DNA from 2 places in the Shewanella sp. FeAMO genome. Region 1 is predicted to be linked to the other one. Evidence: predicted binding sites of a transcription regulator. Region 1 holds the regulator's gene; the other holds the start of a gene.
The links. The regulator LexA, encoded in region 1, represses DNA repair genes until DNA is damaged. The targets are predictions, from matches to a motif close to TACTGTATNNNNATACAGTA.

Region 1 (7,639 bases):
CCAGATACTCGCGGAACACAGCGGTATAAAGCTTGTTACCGTTGAAGCTGCGGCGGATGAAGAAAGCACCACCGCGGCGGAACATGGGCCCGGCGGGCCAGAAGTTCAAGTTGATACCGGCGGCTATATGGGGCGGAACCATACCCTGAAAATAGAGAATATAGGAGAGCAGCAGGTAATCCATATGACTGCGGTGGCAAGGCACATAAACTATCTCATGCCCATCGTGGTGCAGCTGGCGTATCTGCTCGGCGCCCTTGATGTTGATCCCCTTGTAGAGCTTGTTCCACAACCAGGTGAGGATCCGCTCGGCAATACGCACCAGGCTGTCGGAATAGTGGGCAGCAATCTCATCGAGGTATTCTTCCGCCATCTCCCTGGCTCTAGCCTCGGGGATCTTCTTGGCAGCGGCCTCTTCTTTAATCGCCTTTTTCAGCGTTTCCGAACGCAGCAACTCATTGAACAGAGCCTGACGGTTGGGCAGCACGGGCCCAGTCATCACCTTGCGTTGCCGGCGGAAATGTACCCTGGCCACCCGTGACAACTTATGGGCAATAGCCTTGTCGGTCCCATGTTCATCGGCCATCAGCCGCAACGACACGGCATTGGAAAACTGCACAAAGTTGTCGCGCCCCAGAAACAGGATCATCAGAAACTTGCGCAGCCAAGTGGGATTTTCCCGCTCAAATACGGCGGCACGCATGCTGTCATCTTCCTTACCCGGAGTGCGGCCCCAATAGAGGCTCACTGGCACCAATTGAATATCCAGTTGTGGATTGGCCTGATGCAGGTTCAGCAGAGAAGTGAAACAGCTGAGAAATGGCTTGTTGCTCTTGCGCTTGCCGAATAGGGGCTTGGCTCCTTCCAGGCAGACGACTCGGGGAACGGTAATATCATCAACCTTGAGTGCCTCATAAGGACAAGGCAAACCAAACTTACGGGTGACTTCCGCCAATGCCGCAATATCACTGACAGATTCCGTCTTCATTACATAGGCCATCGGCTTAGCCGGATCCAGGTTCAAATCGGCGAAAGGATCCTGAGGCACCACAGTGGTATGCACCAGCTTGCTTTGGAGCCAGCGAAGAGATTTAAACCAGAATGAATCTTGTTTGGACATGTTTTTTTCAGTGTCTGAGCCACAATCAATAGCCCAATAGAATACCAGAATTTCCTGAACCTTAGCTAGGGAAGGTGCGAACCGGCCCCGGCAGTTCCTCTGGCCAATGCCTTGAACTCCCCATGCTGCATGGGCCAAGCCGTTAAAACCAAAGCACCGAATGGCTTACTTAGCCACTCCCTAAAAGTTTCAGTTTTGGTTAATACTTGCACTGATAAAAATACTGTATATACTAACAGGTACTGTATGAAAAAACAGGAATCACCATGAGACCACTGACACCGCGCCAGGCACAGATTCTGGAACTGATTAAACGCAATATAGCCGACACCGGCATGCCGCCAACCCGGGCCGAAATTGCCACCCGGCTGGGCTTCAAGAGCGCCAATGCCGCCGAGGAACACCTCAAGGCATTGGCCAAGAAAGGCTGTATTGAGATCATGCCAGGCACCTCTCGTGGTATTCGCCTGCCTCATGATGAACAAGCGGAGTCAGAAACAGGCTTGCCCCTGATTGGTCAGGTTGCCGCCGGTGAACCCATACTGGCTCAGGAACACGTTGAGCAGTATTACCAGGTCGACCCTGGCATGTTCCACCCCAATGCCGACTTTCTGCTACGGGTACGCGGCGACAGCATGAAGAACATAGGTATTCTCGAAGGTGATCTCCTGGCGGTTCACAAGGTACAGGAAGCCCGTAACGGTCAAGTCGTGGTGGCCAGGGTTGAAGACGATGTAACTGTGAAACGCTTTGAAAAGAAAGGTAATGTGGTTTATCTACATGCCGAGAACGAGGCTTACTCCCCAATAAAAGTCGACCTGACTTTCCAGCCATTGACCATTGAAGGACTGGCGGTAGGGATAATACGCAATGGAGACTGGCTATGAGCATAATGACTGGCAACGCCCCAAGACACCCAGGCCTGTGGACAGACACCGGTATTGCCGGCAATCAGCCTTGGCAACATACCGGTATCTCCAGCTTGGCCAGCCATAGCCAGGGACGTCAGGAATTATTGCGCCTCTGCCCTCAATTGGCGCAATTGAGTCAACAGGGACGCTGGATAGTCTTGATTAACGCCCCGGCCAGCATAGGTTACAAAGAAACCTTAGCAAGGGCCGGTGTCAGAATGGATAGAGTACTCTTGGTGCGCACCAAGGATGAAGTAGAAGCCTTGTGGGCAACGGAAAGAGCCCTGACCAACGGCACCTCCAGTGCAGTGATCAGTTGGATAGACAGCCTGGATGCCCGTGATAACCGCCGATTGCAGCTGGTCGCCCGTAACGCCAGAGCCATGGGCATAGTGTTGGAAACGGGACAGCAGGCGAAAGAGGTGGATAACCACCTCAACGAACTTACCCACTCCATCCATTGATTGTGTTTAAAGGCCATCCCTGGGATGGCCTTTTTTCTGTGCCTTTTTGGTGCAATGCCTTCCCCTGTCAATCGGCGGCAAACCGCGCAGCTCTGCTACTCACACAGAATTCACCTCTGGATTAACAGACGCTTTTTTTTCATATAGTTAGAAAACATCGTGATCTTGATCAATATTTAATCTACAAGTAATGTAAGAACAACGATTGTGTTATCTCCATGCAATTCGTCGTAGGTTGACCGCCCCATTTCGATTCATAGCGAGTGGTGCCGTCGCCGGAAATGCTGAGTATATTCAGCGGTAAGTGCAACAGTGGTCACCACCTGTATACCTAGAGCTAAGTGAAACCGCCGCCGCACTTTGAAGTCATCGTTGCTTTTTTGGGAACTGAAGAGTTTGCATAGAGCAAAGACTTACTGTGTGACTCTTCTTTGTAGTTGCGAATGCAATTGACAGAGGAGATGTCTTGTGAAGCAATGGCTGTGTGTTTTGCTGACCTTGTTGTGCGTCAGCTTGTTGTCTCCAGGCGCTCAGGCAGATATGCCCTTGAATATGACTCAAGGGGTAACTGAGATCAGTGGCAAGGTGTATCACCTGCACATGATAATTCTTTATATCTGTTGCGCCATAGGTTTGGTCGTATTCGGCGTGATGATCTACGCCATGATCAACCATAGGAAGTCCAAAGGGGCAGTCGCGTCCCAATTCCATGAAAGTACCAAGGTAGAAATTGCCTGGACGCTTATCCCCTTTTTAATCCTGATCCTGATGGCAATCCCCGCAACCAAAACGCTGATTGCCATGGAAGATCCCAGTGATGCCGACCTGACGGTCAAGATCACCGGCTCGCAATGGAAATGGCACTACAGCTATTTCGGCGAAGACATCGACTTCTTCAGCATATTGGCAACGCCGAGATCCCAGATAGAAGGCCAGGAAGCCAAGGGCGAGCACTACTTACTTGAAGTCGACAAGCCTTTGGTATTGCCCATCAATCGCAAAGTCCGATTCCTGATGACCTCAGATGATGTGATCCACTCCTGGTGGGTGCCCGCCTTTGCCGTCAAAAAAGACGCCAATCCCGGTTTTATTAACGAAGCCTGGACCCGGGTGGACAAACCGGGGATCTACCGCGGCCAATGTGCCGAGCTTTGCGGTAAAGACCACGGCTTTATGCCGATTGTGGTGAAGGTACTGGCAGAAGATGAGTTTGACGCCTGGATGGCGGAGCAGAAACAAGCCGCGGCTACGGCCGCCGAAGAAGCTCAGGCGGCCCTCAGTGAGACCATGAGCCATGATGAGGCCATGGCGCTTGGCGAACAGATCTATATGGCGCGTTGCGCCGCCTGTCATCAGCCCAACGGCGCCGGACTTCAAGGGGTGTTCCCGGCGCTCAAGGGCAGTGCTATTGCCATAGGCCCAATGGCTGCCCATCTGGACATAGTGATCCATGGCAAGACAGGCACCGCCATGCAGGCCTTCGGCAAACAGATAACCGCCAAGGAACTGGCTGCTGTGGTGACCTATGAGCGTAATGCCTGGGGCAATAATACAGGCGACACAGTGCAAGCCGCCGACGTCAATAACCACGGGCAGTAGGGGGAGAAGATGAACTCATTCAGTCAAGATGCCGAAGCCGGCGTTCAGGAAATCGCTGAACAGGAACACCAGCATCATCACGCCCCCAAGGGGATCATGCGCTGGTTGCTGACCACCAACCATAAAGACATAGGCACACTCTATCTCTGGTTCAGCTTCATCATGTTCCTGATAGGGGGCGCCATGGCCATGGTGATCCGTGCTGAGCTATTCCAGCCCGGATTGCAACTGGTCGAACCCAACTTCTTTAACCAAATGACCACAGTTCATGGCCTTATCATGGTTTTTGGCGCCGTGATGCCGGCCTTTACCGGTCTGGCCAACTGGTTGATCCCCATGATGATAGGTGCGCCGGATATGGCGCTGCCGCGGATGAACAACTGGAGCTTCTGGATTTTGCCCTTCGCCTTCCTGATCCTGCTTAGCTCATTGTTTATGGAAGGTGGCGGCCCCAATTTTGGCTGGACCTTCTATGCCCCATTGTCGACAACTTATAGCGCCGACAGTACAGCCTTGTTTGTTTTTTCAATACATATCATGGGGATAAGCTCAATTATGGGGGCGATCAACGTGATAGTCACCATAGTGAATCTGCGCGCACCTGGCATGAACTGGATGAAGCTGCCCCTGTTCGTCTGGACCTGGCTTATCACCGCCTTCCTTCTGATAGCCGTTATGCCTGTATTAGCCGGGGCTGTGACCATGGTACTCACAGACAAATTCTTCGGCACCAGCTTCTTCGATGCCGCCGGCGGCGGAGATCCTGTGATGTTCCAGCATATTTTCTGGTTCTTCGGCCACCCCGAGGTGTACATAATGATATTGCCGTCATTCGGCATCATCTCGGCCATCATTCCGGCATTCAGTCGCAAGCCTTTGTTTGGCTACGCCTCAATGGTCTACGCCACCGCCAGCATCGCGATCCTCTCCTTCCTGGTGTGGGCACATCACATGTTCACCACAGGTATGCCTGTCTTTGCCGAACTCTTCTTTATGTACTGCACCATGCTGATTGCCGTGCCAACCGGGGTCAAGGTATTCAACTGGGTTGCCACCATGTGGCGGGGATCCATCAGCTTTGAAGCCCCTATGATGTTCGCTTGTGCCTTTATTATTCTCTTCACCATAGGCGGCTTCTCCGGCCTGATGTTGGCAATCACCCCAGCCGACTTCCAATACCATGACACTTACTTTGTGGTTGCCCATTTTCATTATGTGCTGGTCACCGGCGCCATCTTCTCCATCATGGCCGCCGCCTATTACTGGCTACCCAAGTGGACCGGGCATATGTACAGCGAGACCTTGGCCAAGTGGCATTTCTGGTGCTCGGTCATTTCGGTCAATGTGTTGTTCTTCCCGATGCATTTCCTCGGGCTGGCCGGTATGCCCAGACGCATCCCCGACTACTCGGTACAGTTTGCCGATGTCAATCAGATTGTCTCCATAGGCGGTTTTGCCTTTGGCCTGTCACAGCTGATATTTCTGGTACTGGTGATCAAGTGTATTCGTGGTGGCGCCCAGGCTCCGGCCAAACCTTGGGAAGGAGCCCAGGGGCTTGAGTGGACACTCCCAAGTCCGGCGCCTTATCACACCTTCAGCACTCCGCCGGAGATTAAGTGATATGGCAAACTCCCGCCCCGACAACCGTAAACTGGTACGCCTGCTGCTGCTTGGCGCCGTAGCCATGTTCGGCTTCGGCTTTGCCCTGGTGCCGCTCTATGATGTGCTTTGTCAGCAGTTGGGGATCAATGGCAAGACCAACACCAGCGCCGCTACTTATATTGCCCAAGTGGATAACAGCCGCTTGGTCACTGTGGAGTTTATCTCTCAGGTGGCCAAGGGAATGCCTTGGGAGTTCAAGCCGGAAGTGACCAGTATCAAGGTGCATCCCGGCCAGTTGACCCATACCCGCTTTCTGGCCCGCAACCTGTCACACCAATACAAGATAGGTCAGGCGATCCCTTCCGTTTCACCGGGACAAGGCGCCGCCTACTTCAATAAAACCGAGTGTTTCTGTTTCAATCAGCAGCCGCTGGCTGCCGATGCCAGTGCCGAGCTGCCGCTGGTGTTTTACGTGGATCCGGACCTGCCGGACTCCATCAGCACTCTGACCCTCTCTTACACCCTCTATGACATCACGGATAGACAGATATCCGATGCCCTGGAGCAAGGAGCAGCGAAATGACCAGTAAACATGAACACTATTATGTTCCGGCTCAAAGCGCCTGGCCGATTGTCGGCGCATTGGGGCTTTTCCTTATCGCCTATGGTGCCGGTACTTATGTATCCCAGCTCAAGTCTGACGGTGGCCACGGCAGTTACGTACTGCTGGCAGGAATTGCCGTCATTCTGTTCATGCTGATTGGCTGGTTCAGAAACGTGATCCATGAATCCATGAGTGGTCTCTATTCGCCACAGATGGACAGGTCATTTCGTCAGGGAATGAGTTGGTTCATCTTCTCTGAGGTGATGTTCTTTGCGGCCTTTTTCGGCGCCCTCTTCTATGCCCGTATGGTGGCCGTGCCTTGGTTGGGTGGCGCATCCAACAATGCCATGACCAACGAAGTGCTCTGGCCTGGATTCAGCGCAGGCTGGCCCTTACTGAAAACCCCGGACGGCACTGAAACCCAAGCCATGGGTTGGAATGGTTTACCTCTTTTCAACACCATTATTCTGCTCACCTCCTCTATTACCCTGCACTTTGCCCACCTGGGGTTAGAGAAAGGCAAACGCACCGCCTTAACCCTCTGGCTTGGACTCACCATCTTGCTGGGACTGGCCTTTCTAATCTTGCAGGGAGAGGAATATGTCCATGCCTACACTGAGCTGGGGCTGACGCTGCAGTCCGGTGTCTATGGCAACACCTTCTTCCTGCTGACAGGTTTCCACGGTATGCATGTGACTCTGGGCACGCTATTCCTGTTGGTGCTGTTTTTCAGGGTTTTAAAGGGGCACTTCAGCGCTGAGCGTCACTTTGCCTTTCAGGCCGGCAGCTGGTATTGGCACTTTGTCGATGTGGTTTGGCTATGCCTGTTTGTTTTTGTGTATGTGCTTTAGTAAGGCCGGGGATTAGGGGAAATAATCCCCAGCGCCAATGCCAGCAGCAACAAAAGAACCACCAGCGCCGAAAACAACACCCGGCGGCCAAGAAAACGGCTCATGGGAACAGATGAATCGCCGCGCACCATGATCCACAGGGCGCGACCAAGGTTGAAAATGATGAACAGCAGTAGCAGTACCAATATGACTTTAAAGAAAAAACTGACTGACATTCACTCTCCCATCCCTTGGGGGCGTTACCTTGCACTGTTATTTACTTTGGGGCTGTTTCTACTCATGGTCAAGCTGGGATTCTGGCAACTGCAGCGCGCTGAAGAAAAGCAACTATTGGCTCAGGAGATTGCTGCCAAAGCAGATGCGGGGCCAAGCAGTTTTTCAGCTCTGCTGAGGCAAGACCCTGGCAGCCGGCTCACAGGGCAGAAACTGCAGCTGAGTGCCAATGTATTGAGCGGTAAGCAATTGCTGCTGGACAACCAGGTGTACCA
Region 2 (7,639 bases), 2.3 Mb from region 1:
CTTGGGCGCCAGTTGAGCCAGTCGCGCTCGGGTTTGTCATGAAGTGGCATCAGACTCTGGTTTTCAAGCGGTTTGCTGCTTTGATTGTCGAGCTCAGTGACCACTCCTATGCCGCCGGCGAGTATGGTTTCCAATGAGCCGGTTTCGATTTGGGCTCCGGAAAACAGCCCCAAATCGACCCGAATACCGGACAAGTCGTAGAACCTGCTGCTCTGGTTGATAAGATGCCGATAAGGCGCAGCAATCTGGGTCTGGATCCAGACTTCATCGCCCTTGGGCGCCAGTCGATAGCTGGTTACATCGCCAATTTGAATGCCGCGAAAGAAGATCCCTGTGCCTATGTTGACCGAGCCCAGGCTGGCCTTGCTCAGCACCAGTTGCAGCGCATCGGCCTCTGGGGCTACCGCCGTATGTACTTTGCCATTGAACTGCCGGCTCACTTTGCTGGCCTGGCCGGGAAGAGCACTGATATAGGCGCCGGTCAGCAGGGTTTCCGGCGCCTTTATGCCCTTAAGGGATATTTCGGCATTGACCAGGCTGAAGCGACTATCGCTTTTGAGAAACGGCTCGGCATAGCGGCCATAGAGAAAGGCACTGAGTTGCTGGCTGTTGAGATCGTCACTCAAGGTTACCCGGGTGACTTCACCTATCTGATGACCCTGATAGCGGATAGCGGCACCTGGTTTGATAGTGGCACTGGCCGGGAAACTCAGCTCAATGGCAACGGCCTGATTGCGCGCCAGTGACTCGGAGGTATAAAGCTGCTTATTGTTGGGCTCGCCTTGTTCCAAAAAGCCCAAACTGATACTGCCCTTGATGGCACCGGCCAGCGGCGCGACATCCAGCTTGACTCCCGAAAGTCCGGCATCGATTGACACCGCCTGATTGCGCCAAAACACGGCATTGGGTTTGAGTAGGGGCGCAAAGGTATGGTCTATGGCGAGCGCAATGGCAAATCTGTCATCCTGGCTCTGCCAGCTGACCTGTTTCACCTGTCCTATCTGCATCTTCTTGTAGTAGACAGGTGCGCCCGGGCTCAAGTCGGCGCCATCATCGCTGTAGAGCTGCCATTTGAGCTGCTCCATGCCTTGGTAATAGTGGCCGGCCTCGGCACTTGAGGCAAACAGCGGCAGCGGCTTGGAAAGATCGGCGCCCTTGCGGCTTTGGCCGCGTCTTAAGCTGACACTGCCCTTGGTGAGGGTCGTAAAATCGCCGCTCTTGAGGCTGACGCCGTCCAGTGAGGCGTTGAAGTCCAGCGCGGCTTCGGCGATGAAGTCACTGCCTTGGGTAAGCAGCGGGGCAAACTCGGGCAACACCTCGGCCTGGTACTCGACCGAGTTAAAGTCCCGGCTCAGGGCAACCGAAGTGACCTTGCCTATGGCGATCTTCTTGTACCTCAGCTCGGCATCTGGGCTGATGCCGGGGTTTTCATCGGCTCTAAGCGTTATCTTTAACGCCTTGGCCTTGCTGAGATCCGGCGCCTGCTCGGCCAAGGCGTAACGGGTTTGGGCCTCGCCCGTACCCGGGAGAAAGGCGATGGCATCGCCGCTCAGCAATCGGCCCGGGTGTTTTATGCCTGACAGTGACAGCTCGGCGCCTTCACGCCAAAACTGCGCCGTGCCGGTCAAAAGACTCGAGTAGGGGGCGTCCAGGCGGGCATGCAGCGCCACGCCGTCATCGGCCAGCACTATCTCTTCTATTTCCCCTATAGGCAAACCGCGGTAGAGAATGGGGCTGCCCTTGTTGAGGCCATCGGCATTTTTTGCCGACAGAATAAAGCTGGCGCCGCCACTGGCTTCTGTTTCATTGTCATATAGGGTGAAACTATCGCCGTTTACTGCGTTCTTTGAGCTTTCGGGGGAATCAAAGTTGATGCCGCCGGCGAGTATCGCCGCCAGGCTCTCTGCGCTGACCTTAACGCCGGAAAGTGAGGCGTTGATCTCTATGCCGGAGACATTCCAAAAGCGGGAATCTTTCTTGACCAGATAGGCATATTGCTCCTGAATAAAAGCACTTAGCAGCAGCTTGTCACTGTTGTCGAGTCGATAGCTGACCACACTGCCGACCGGTACCTGGCGATAGAATACCGGAGAGCCCACATCCAGTGAGCCGAGGCGATCGGCGCTCAGTTCAACCACTAAGCCATCATTACTGGGCAGCACGGCCGGGGCAGAGCGCTCGGCCTCGTAGCTGTAACGTGAATCGCCGTCTCCGGGTTGAATACCTATATAGTTTCCCGAGAACAAGGCATCCAAACCTTCGACACCTGTGATGGATGCTTTGGGGGTCACCAGCCAGAACTTGGTTTCATCCCTGAGGAAAGGCTCGGCGCGGTAGTCCATCAATACATCGACATTCACACCCTGCAGCTCTTCATCGATGGAGATATCCACCACCTTGCCGACGGTCAGGCCTTGATAGCGCACCAGCGTCTTGCCTACGTCCATACCACTGGCACTGGGGAAGTGGATCCGCACCTCAATGCCGGATTCCTTGATGCTCTTCAGCCCCAGCCAAGCGCCCAAGGCCAACGCCACTATAGGTAACAGCCAGATGGGGGAAAAAAGCTTCTTTTTGACTATTTTAGGCTTTTCGATTTGCGTCATCTTCTGTGTCCAGTTGATCCCAAAGTAAACGTGTGTCCAACACCTTGGCCGCAAGTTGGGTAAAGAGGATGACCAAGGCAAACGCAGTTGCTGCCGGCGCCGGCTTGGCGTCCAGCAATTGCCCCATATTAACCAGGGCAACGGTAATGGATATGACAAACAGATCCAGCATAGACCAGCGTCCAATCCATTCTATGATATGAAACCCAGCCATCAGTGGCCGTTTGGGGATAGGCAGGTTGAAACTGATCGCCGTCAGATAGAAAGCCAGGCCGATAATTTTCAGCCAGGGCACCAGAATACTGGCGGTAAAGACTATGATGGCGATGGGTAACATATCCGACTGTACCAGATGGGTGATGCCGGAAAAAATGGTGTCGTAGGTAACCTTGCCCTGTTTGGTGAGCATGGTAATGGGGTAGATGTTAGCCGGGATCAACAAGATGGCTGCGGTGATCAGCAAGGCCCAGCTTTTTTGCAGACTGGTTTCGTCCCTTAGCCTGAGCGGGTTTTGGCAGCGACTGCAGTACTCATCCTCTATCAGGTTGAGTTTCTTGCAGGCAGGGCAGGTGCACAGGCCCATGTCTTTGCCCTGGATCTGCTTTCTAGCTTTCATCGAGAAAACTCCACATATGCTCCAGGTTATATTCGCGCTGCAGGAAGAGAGTCACTAAAAACAGCATGGTAAAACAAAAGGTTCCCATGCCAAAGTAAACATCGGAGAAGTCGGACAACTGAAAGGCGGAAACCAGGAAACTGATCACATAAATTTCCAGCATGGTCATTTGCGACAGCAGGCCTTGCTTCTTGAGCAGCCAGGTGAGAACCCCTCGCCAGAAGTGATGCTGCACCAGACCTGTCTTGATGATCAGTACCTGAACAAAAATCGACAGATTGAGTACTCCTGGGGCTATTACTGCCGCCACCAATACGGCAATCCCCACTATCCAATAACCTTGGTCAATTACCGCCAGGGCACCTTGGTATGCGGTCGTGGTTCTGACACTGCCGAGAAAGTGCATTTCCAATACAGGCAGCAGCATGGCGGGCAGATAAAACAGCAGGGCACTGATACATAACGCCAGCATGCCATTGATAGAACAATAGGGCGCATCATAAAGCGCTGTATGGCATCTGGGACAAAGCGCTCTGACGCCGGAGGGCAAGGCGCGTTTACTCACAGCCAAATCACAGGCGCGACAGAGCACTAAGCTGCAGTCCGGTTTGTTGTCGCTTGGAGTATAAGCTTTCAAATGCTGGATATGTCCTGTTCTGGCCATGGTGACCCAAGCTTAGTCGTCAACACACTAACTGCGTTGCGCGTGGGTCCATTGGAGTTAATCGACAAAACAAACTCGCAAATACTATCAGAAAGAGCGCGTCTCTTGCATCTATAGCGCATTTTATGTCACTCTATGTACTGTATATTTAAACAGTGTGAGGAAGGTCATGGCCGTTATAACTCAGTACGTTGTGGTCAGAGAAGGGGTTGAGAAGATGACATTTACATCTAAGAAGGAGGCAGACGCCTACGATAAGATGCTCGACATCGCGGATAACTTAATCCCCTTCATTCAAGCCAGTGAATTGGAACTGGATGATAATACAGCGGAAAAACTTGCTTTTTATTTAGCTTCTCATAAAGATACACTGGCGAATCTGCTCAAGGGCGCCCCGGTAAAAGCACCGTCCCCCGCCAAGAGCAGTAAGAAGAAGACAGAATCAGAAAAGGCATAACCCGGGAATACAGATGAAAGCTCAGTTTTACGATACGCTCAACCGTCAGGTACAGGCACTGTTTGCCGGTGAAGACGATGTCATTTGTGCCATGGCCAATTTCTCAGCTTTGCTGAATGAACACCTTGAAGACATCAATTGGGTGGGCTTCTATCTGCTTAAGGGCGAGCAACTGGTGCTTGGGCCCTTTCAAGGGAAACTGGCCTGTACCCGAATTCCAATGGGTAAGGGGGTCTGTGGCACCGCGGCCGCCAAAGGCGAGACTCAGTTGGTTGAGGATGTACATCAGTTTGCCGGACATATCGCTTGTGATGCCGCCAGCAACTCGGAAATTGTGATCCCTGTTTACCAAAAGGGCGAACTGATTGCCGTGCTGGATATCGACAGTCCCAGCCTGTCGCGCTTCGATAAAGAGGATCAAACCGGGCTGGAGACCCTGGTGCAGAGTCTGGAAAAGTGCTTATTTGGTTAATTCCCGTACAATCTGCCACAATTGGTGGTCGCATTAAGGCGCGTGCAGCTTATAATAGGCGGCCGCTTTGAGGGCCAAATGACCGTTTGTGGTGCTTGGCCGTATCAGGCTGAAATGTTAAGTTTTGTGTAATGCCTTTGGCAATGGCCGAATGCATGCTAATTTGTACGTTATCCCCCAAGGGGTTAACGAAGATGAACGACGCCGTGAGTACAGCAGACCTAACTGACCACTGACGTCCCCTGTTAACTGTGGAAGTAATGATGGAATCAACAGAAAAGTTGACCGACACCAACGCTATTCTGGCGTATTTGTATGAAACATTCCCTTTGTGCTTTATTGCCGAAGGAGAAACCAAACCACTGAAGATAGGACTGTTTCAGGATTTGGCTGAAAGGTTGGCTGATGATTCCAAAGTCAGTAAGACCCAACTTAGGGTCGCCCTGAGACGCTACACCAACAGTTGGCGCTATCTGAAGTGCATCAAGGAAGGTGCTCAGAGGGTGGATCTCGATGGTAACCCTTGCGGCGAACTGGACCCAGAGCATATTGAACATGCCAAGGCGACGCTGAAAGAGAGTCAGGAAAAAGCCAAGGCCCGCCGTGCTGCCGAGCCAGCCAAAGAAGGTGAAGCCAAAAAAGCCAAGCCTGCGCGTAAGCCTCGTCCTCAAGGGGACAAGCCCCGCAACGATCGCCCCCGCAGCGATAAAAAGGCGGCCCGTAAGCCTGGCAAGCCTGCCGCTCCAGCCGTGGAATTGGTACCAGCCGTATTGGAAGAGCTGAAACCTTCACAGCGAGTGAATGTCAAATTGGGTATGACACCGGTAGCAGGTGTGATCCTCGACATCAATAAAGAAGATGTTCACGTCCAACTGGATTCCGGCCTGTCAGTCAAGGTCCGCGTGGAACATATTCTGCTGTAAAATCATCAAATAGAAAGGAGTAACTTGCTGATGCGAAAATTTATTCTTGCTGCATCGATCGCCAGTGTCTTTATGGGATCCCAGGCGCTGGCTATCTCACCGGCAGTTCCGGTCAGCGAGTTACCCCATTTGCAACAGGAGCCGCAACACAAGGTTGCCAGTAAACGGATAACCGGCCTGTTCAGTCGCTCCCATTATCACAGATTCGATCTGGATGATGCCTTCTCGCAGCAGATCTTCAAACGCTTTCTTGAACAACTCGACTACCGCCGCAATGTATTGTTGCAGAGCGATATCGACAGTTTTAAGGTTTATGCCAATCAGTTTGACGATATGGTACGCAGCGGCGATCTGGAACCGGCGTACAAGATGTACGATCTGGTGCAGCAGCGCCGTTACGAGCGTTTTGCCTATGCCTTGAGTCTGCTCGACAAAGAGATGGACTTTAATCAGGCCGGCGATGCTTATGTCTTTGATCGTAAAGATGCCGCCTGGCCCAAAGACGAGGCCGAGCTCAACGAGCTGTGGCGTCAGCGGGTCAAGTACGATGCCCTCAACCTCAAGCTGACCGGTAAAGAGTGGCCGGAGATTGTTGATGTGCTGGGTAAGCGCTACAACAACGCCATCAAACGCTTGAAGCAAACCAACAGTGAAGACGTGTTCCAGGGGCTGATGAATGCATTTGCCCGCAGTGTCGAGCCGCACACCAGTTACCTGTCTCCCCGTAATGCCGAACGTTTCCAGATGGAGATGAACCTTAGCCTGGAAGGGATAGGCGCCGTATTGCAGATGGAAGATGACTACACAGTTATCAAGAGTCTGGTGGCCGGTGGTCCTGCTGCGCTGAGTGAGAAGCTGGCGCCTGAAGACAGAATTGTCGGTGTAGGTCAGGAAGGCAAGGAGATGGTCGATGTTATCGGCTGGCGTCTGGATGATGTAGTCGACCTGATCAAAGGCCCTAAAGGTAGCAAGGTGACTCTGCAGGTGCTGCCCAAGAAAGGCGGCTCCAATGCCAAACCCATCAATGTGACTGTGGTGCGGGACAAAATTCGTCTCGAAGACAGGGCGGCGACTTCCAAGATAGTCGAGCCGGAAACCGGTCCTTACGCTCAGCGTAAAATTGGTGTTATCCAGATCCCCGGCTTCTATATGGACTTATCCCGCGATGTGGCCAAGGAGTTGCAAACACTCAATGAAGCCAAGGTTGAAGGTGTGATTATTGACCTGCGTGGTAACGGTGGTGGCGCCTTGACCGAAGCGACTTTGCTTACCGGGCTGTTTATCGATCAGGGGCCTGTGGTGCAAATTCGTGACGCCAATGGTCGCATCAGCGAAAACCGCGACAACGACGGCAAGAGCTATTATGACGGTCCACTCACAGTGATGGTTGACCGTTACTCGGCCTCGGCATCGGAAATTTTTGCCGCTGCGCTGCAGGATTATGGCCGCGCCTTGATTATCGGTGAGTCTACCTTCGGTAAAGGCACAGTGCAGCAGCACAAGAGCCTTGGCCGTATCTACGACCTGTATGAAAAGCCGGTTGGCCATGTGCAGTACACCATAGCCAAGTTCTACCGTATTAATGGTGGCAGTACTCAGTTGAAAGGTGTGACTCCGGATATTCCGTTCCCCAGTGCGTTAGAGCCGGGGGAATATGGTGAGGCGGAAGAAGACAATGCACTGCCATGGGATAAGGTGCCTGTAGCCAAGTACCAGCCTTTGGGTGAAATCGGCGCAGAGATGGTCAGCAATCTTGCGAAACGCCACGAGAGTCGGATTAAGCAGGACGTCGAGTTCGGTTATATACTGCAGGACATAGGCGAGTTCAAGAAACACCATAAAGAGAAGAGTGTTTCTCTGGTGGAAAGTGAGCGCTTGGCCGAGCGGGATAAGGACGATCA

Region 2: a site for LexA is predicted at 4,025-4,044, ahead of ACWAU4_RS12460 (YebG family protein). Genes of this name have one in related genera too.

Annotation. Positions count from the first base shown of each region.
Region 1 covers NZ_CM132201.1:87,926-95,564, reverse strand. Annotated here, with positions in the region: gene plsB (glycerol-3-phosphate 1-O-acyltransferase PlsB) at 1-1,120, opposite strand, end outside; gene lexA (transcriptional repressor LexA) at 1,387-2,007, shown strand; gene ACWAU4_RS00430 (cell division inhibitor SulA) at 2,004-2,495, shown strand; partial or broken gene coxB (cytochrome c oxidase subunit II) at 2,964-4,085, shown strand; gene ctaD (cytochrome c oxidase subunit I) at 4,104-5,714, shown strand; gene ACWAU4_RS00415 (cytochrome c oxidase assembly protein) at 5,716-6,279, shown strand; gene ACWAU4_RS00410 (cytochrome c oxidase subunit 3) at 6,276-7,151, shown strand; gene ACWAU4_RS00405 (DUF2909 family protein) at 7,148-7,366, opposite strand; gene ACWAU4_RS00400 (SURF1 family protein) at 7,338-7,639, shown strand, end outside.
Region 2 covers NZ_CM132201.1:2,781,265-2,788,903, reverse strand. Annotated here, with positions in the region: gene ACWAU4_RS12475 (PqiB family protein) at 1-2,606, opposite strand, end outside; gene ACWAU4_RS12470 (paraquat-inducible protein A) at 2,584-3,222, opposite strand; gene ACWAU4_RS12465 (paraquat-inducible protein A) at 3,212-3,859, opposite strand; gene ACWAU4_RS12460 (YebG family protein) at 4,056-4,343, shown strand; gene ACWAU4_RS12455 (GAF domain-containing protein) at 4,357-4,815, shown strand; gene proQ (RNA chaperone ProQ) at 5,079-5,738, shown strand; gene prc (carboxy terminal-processing peptidase) at 5,769-7,639, shown strand, end outside.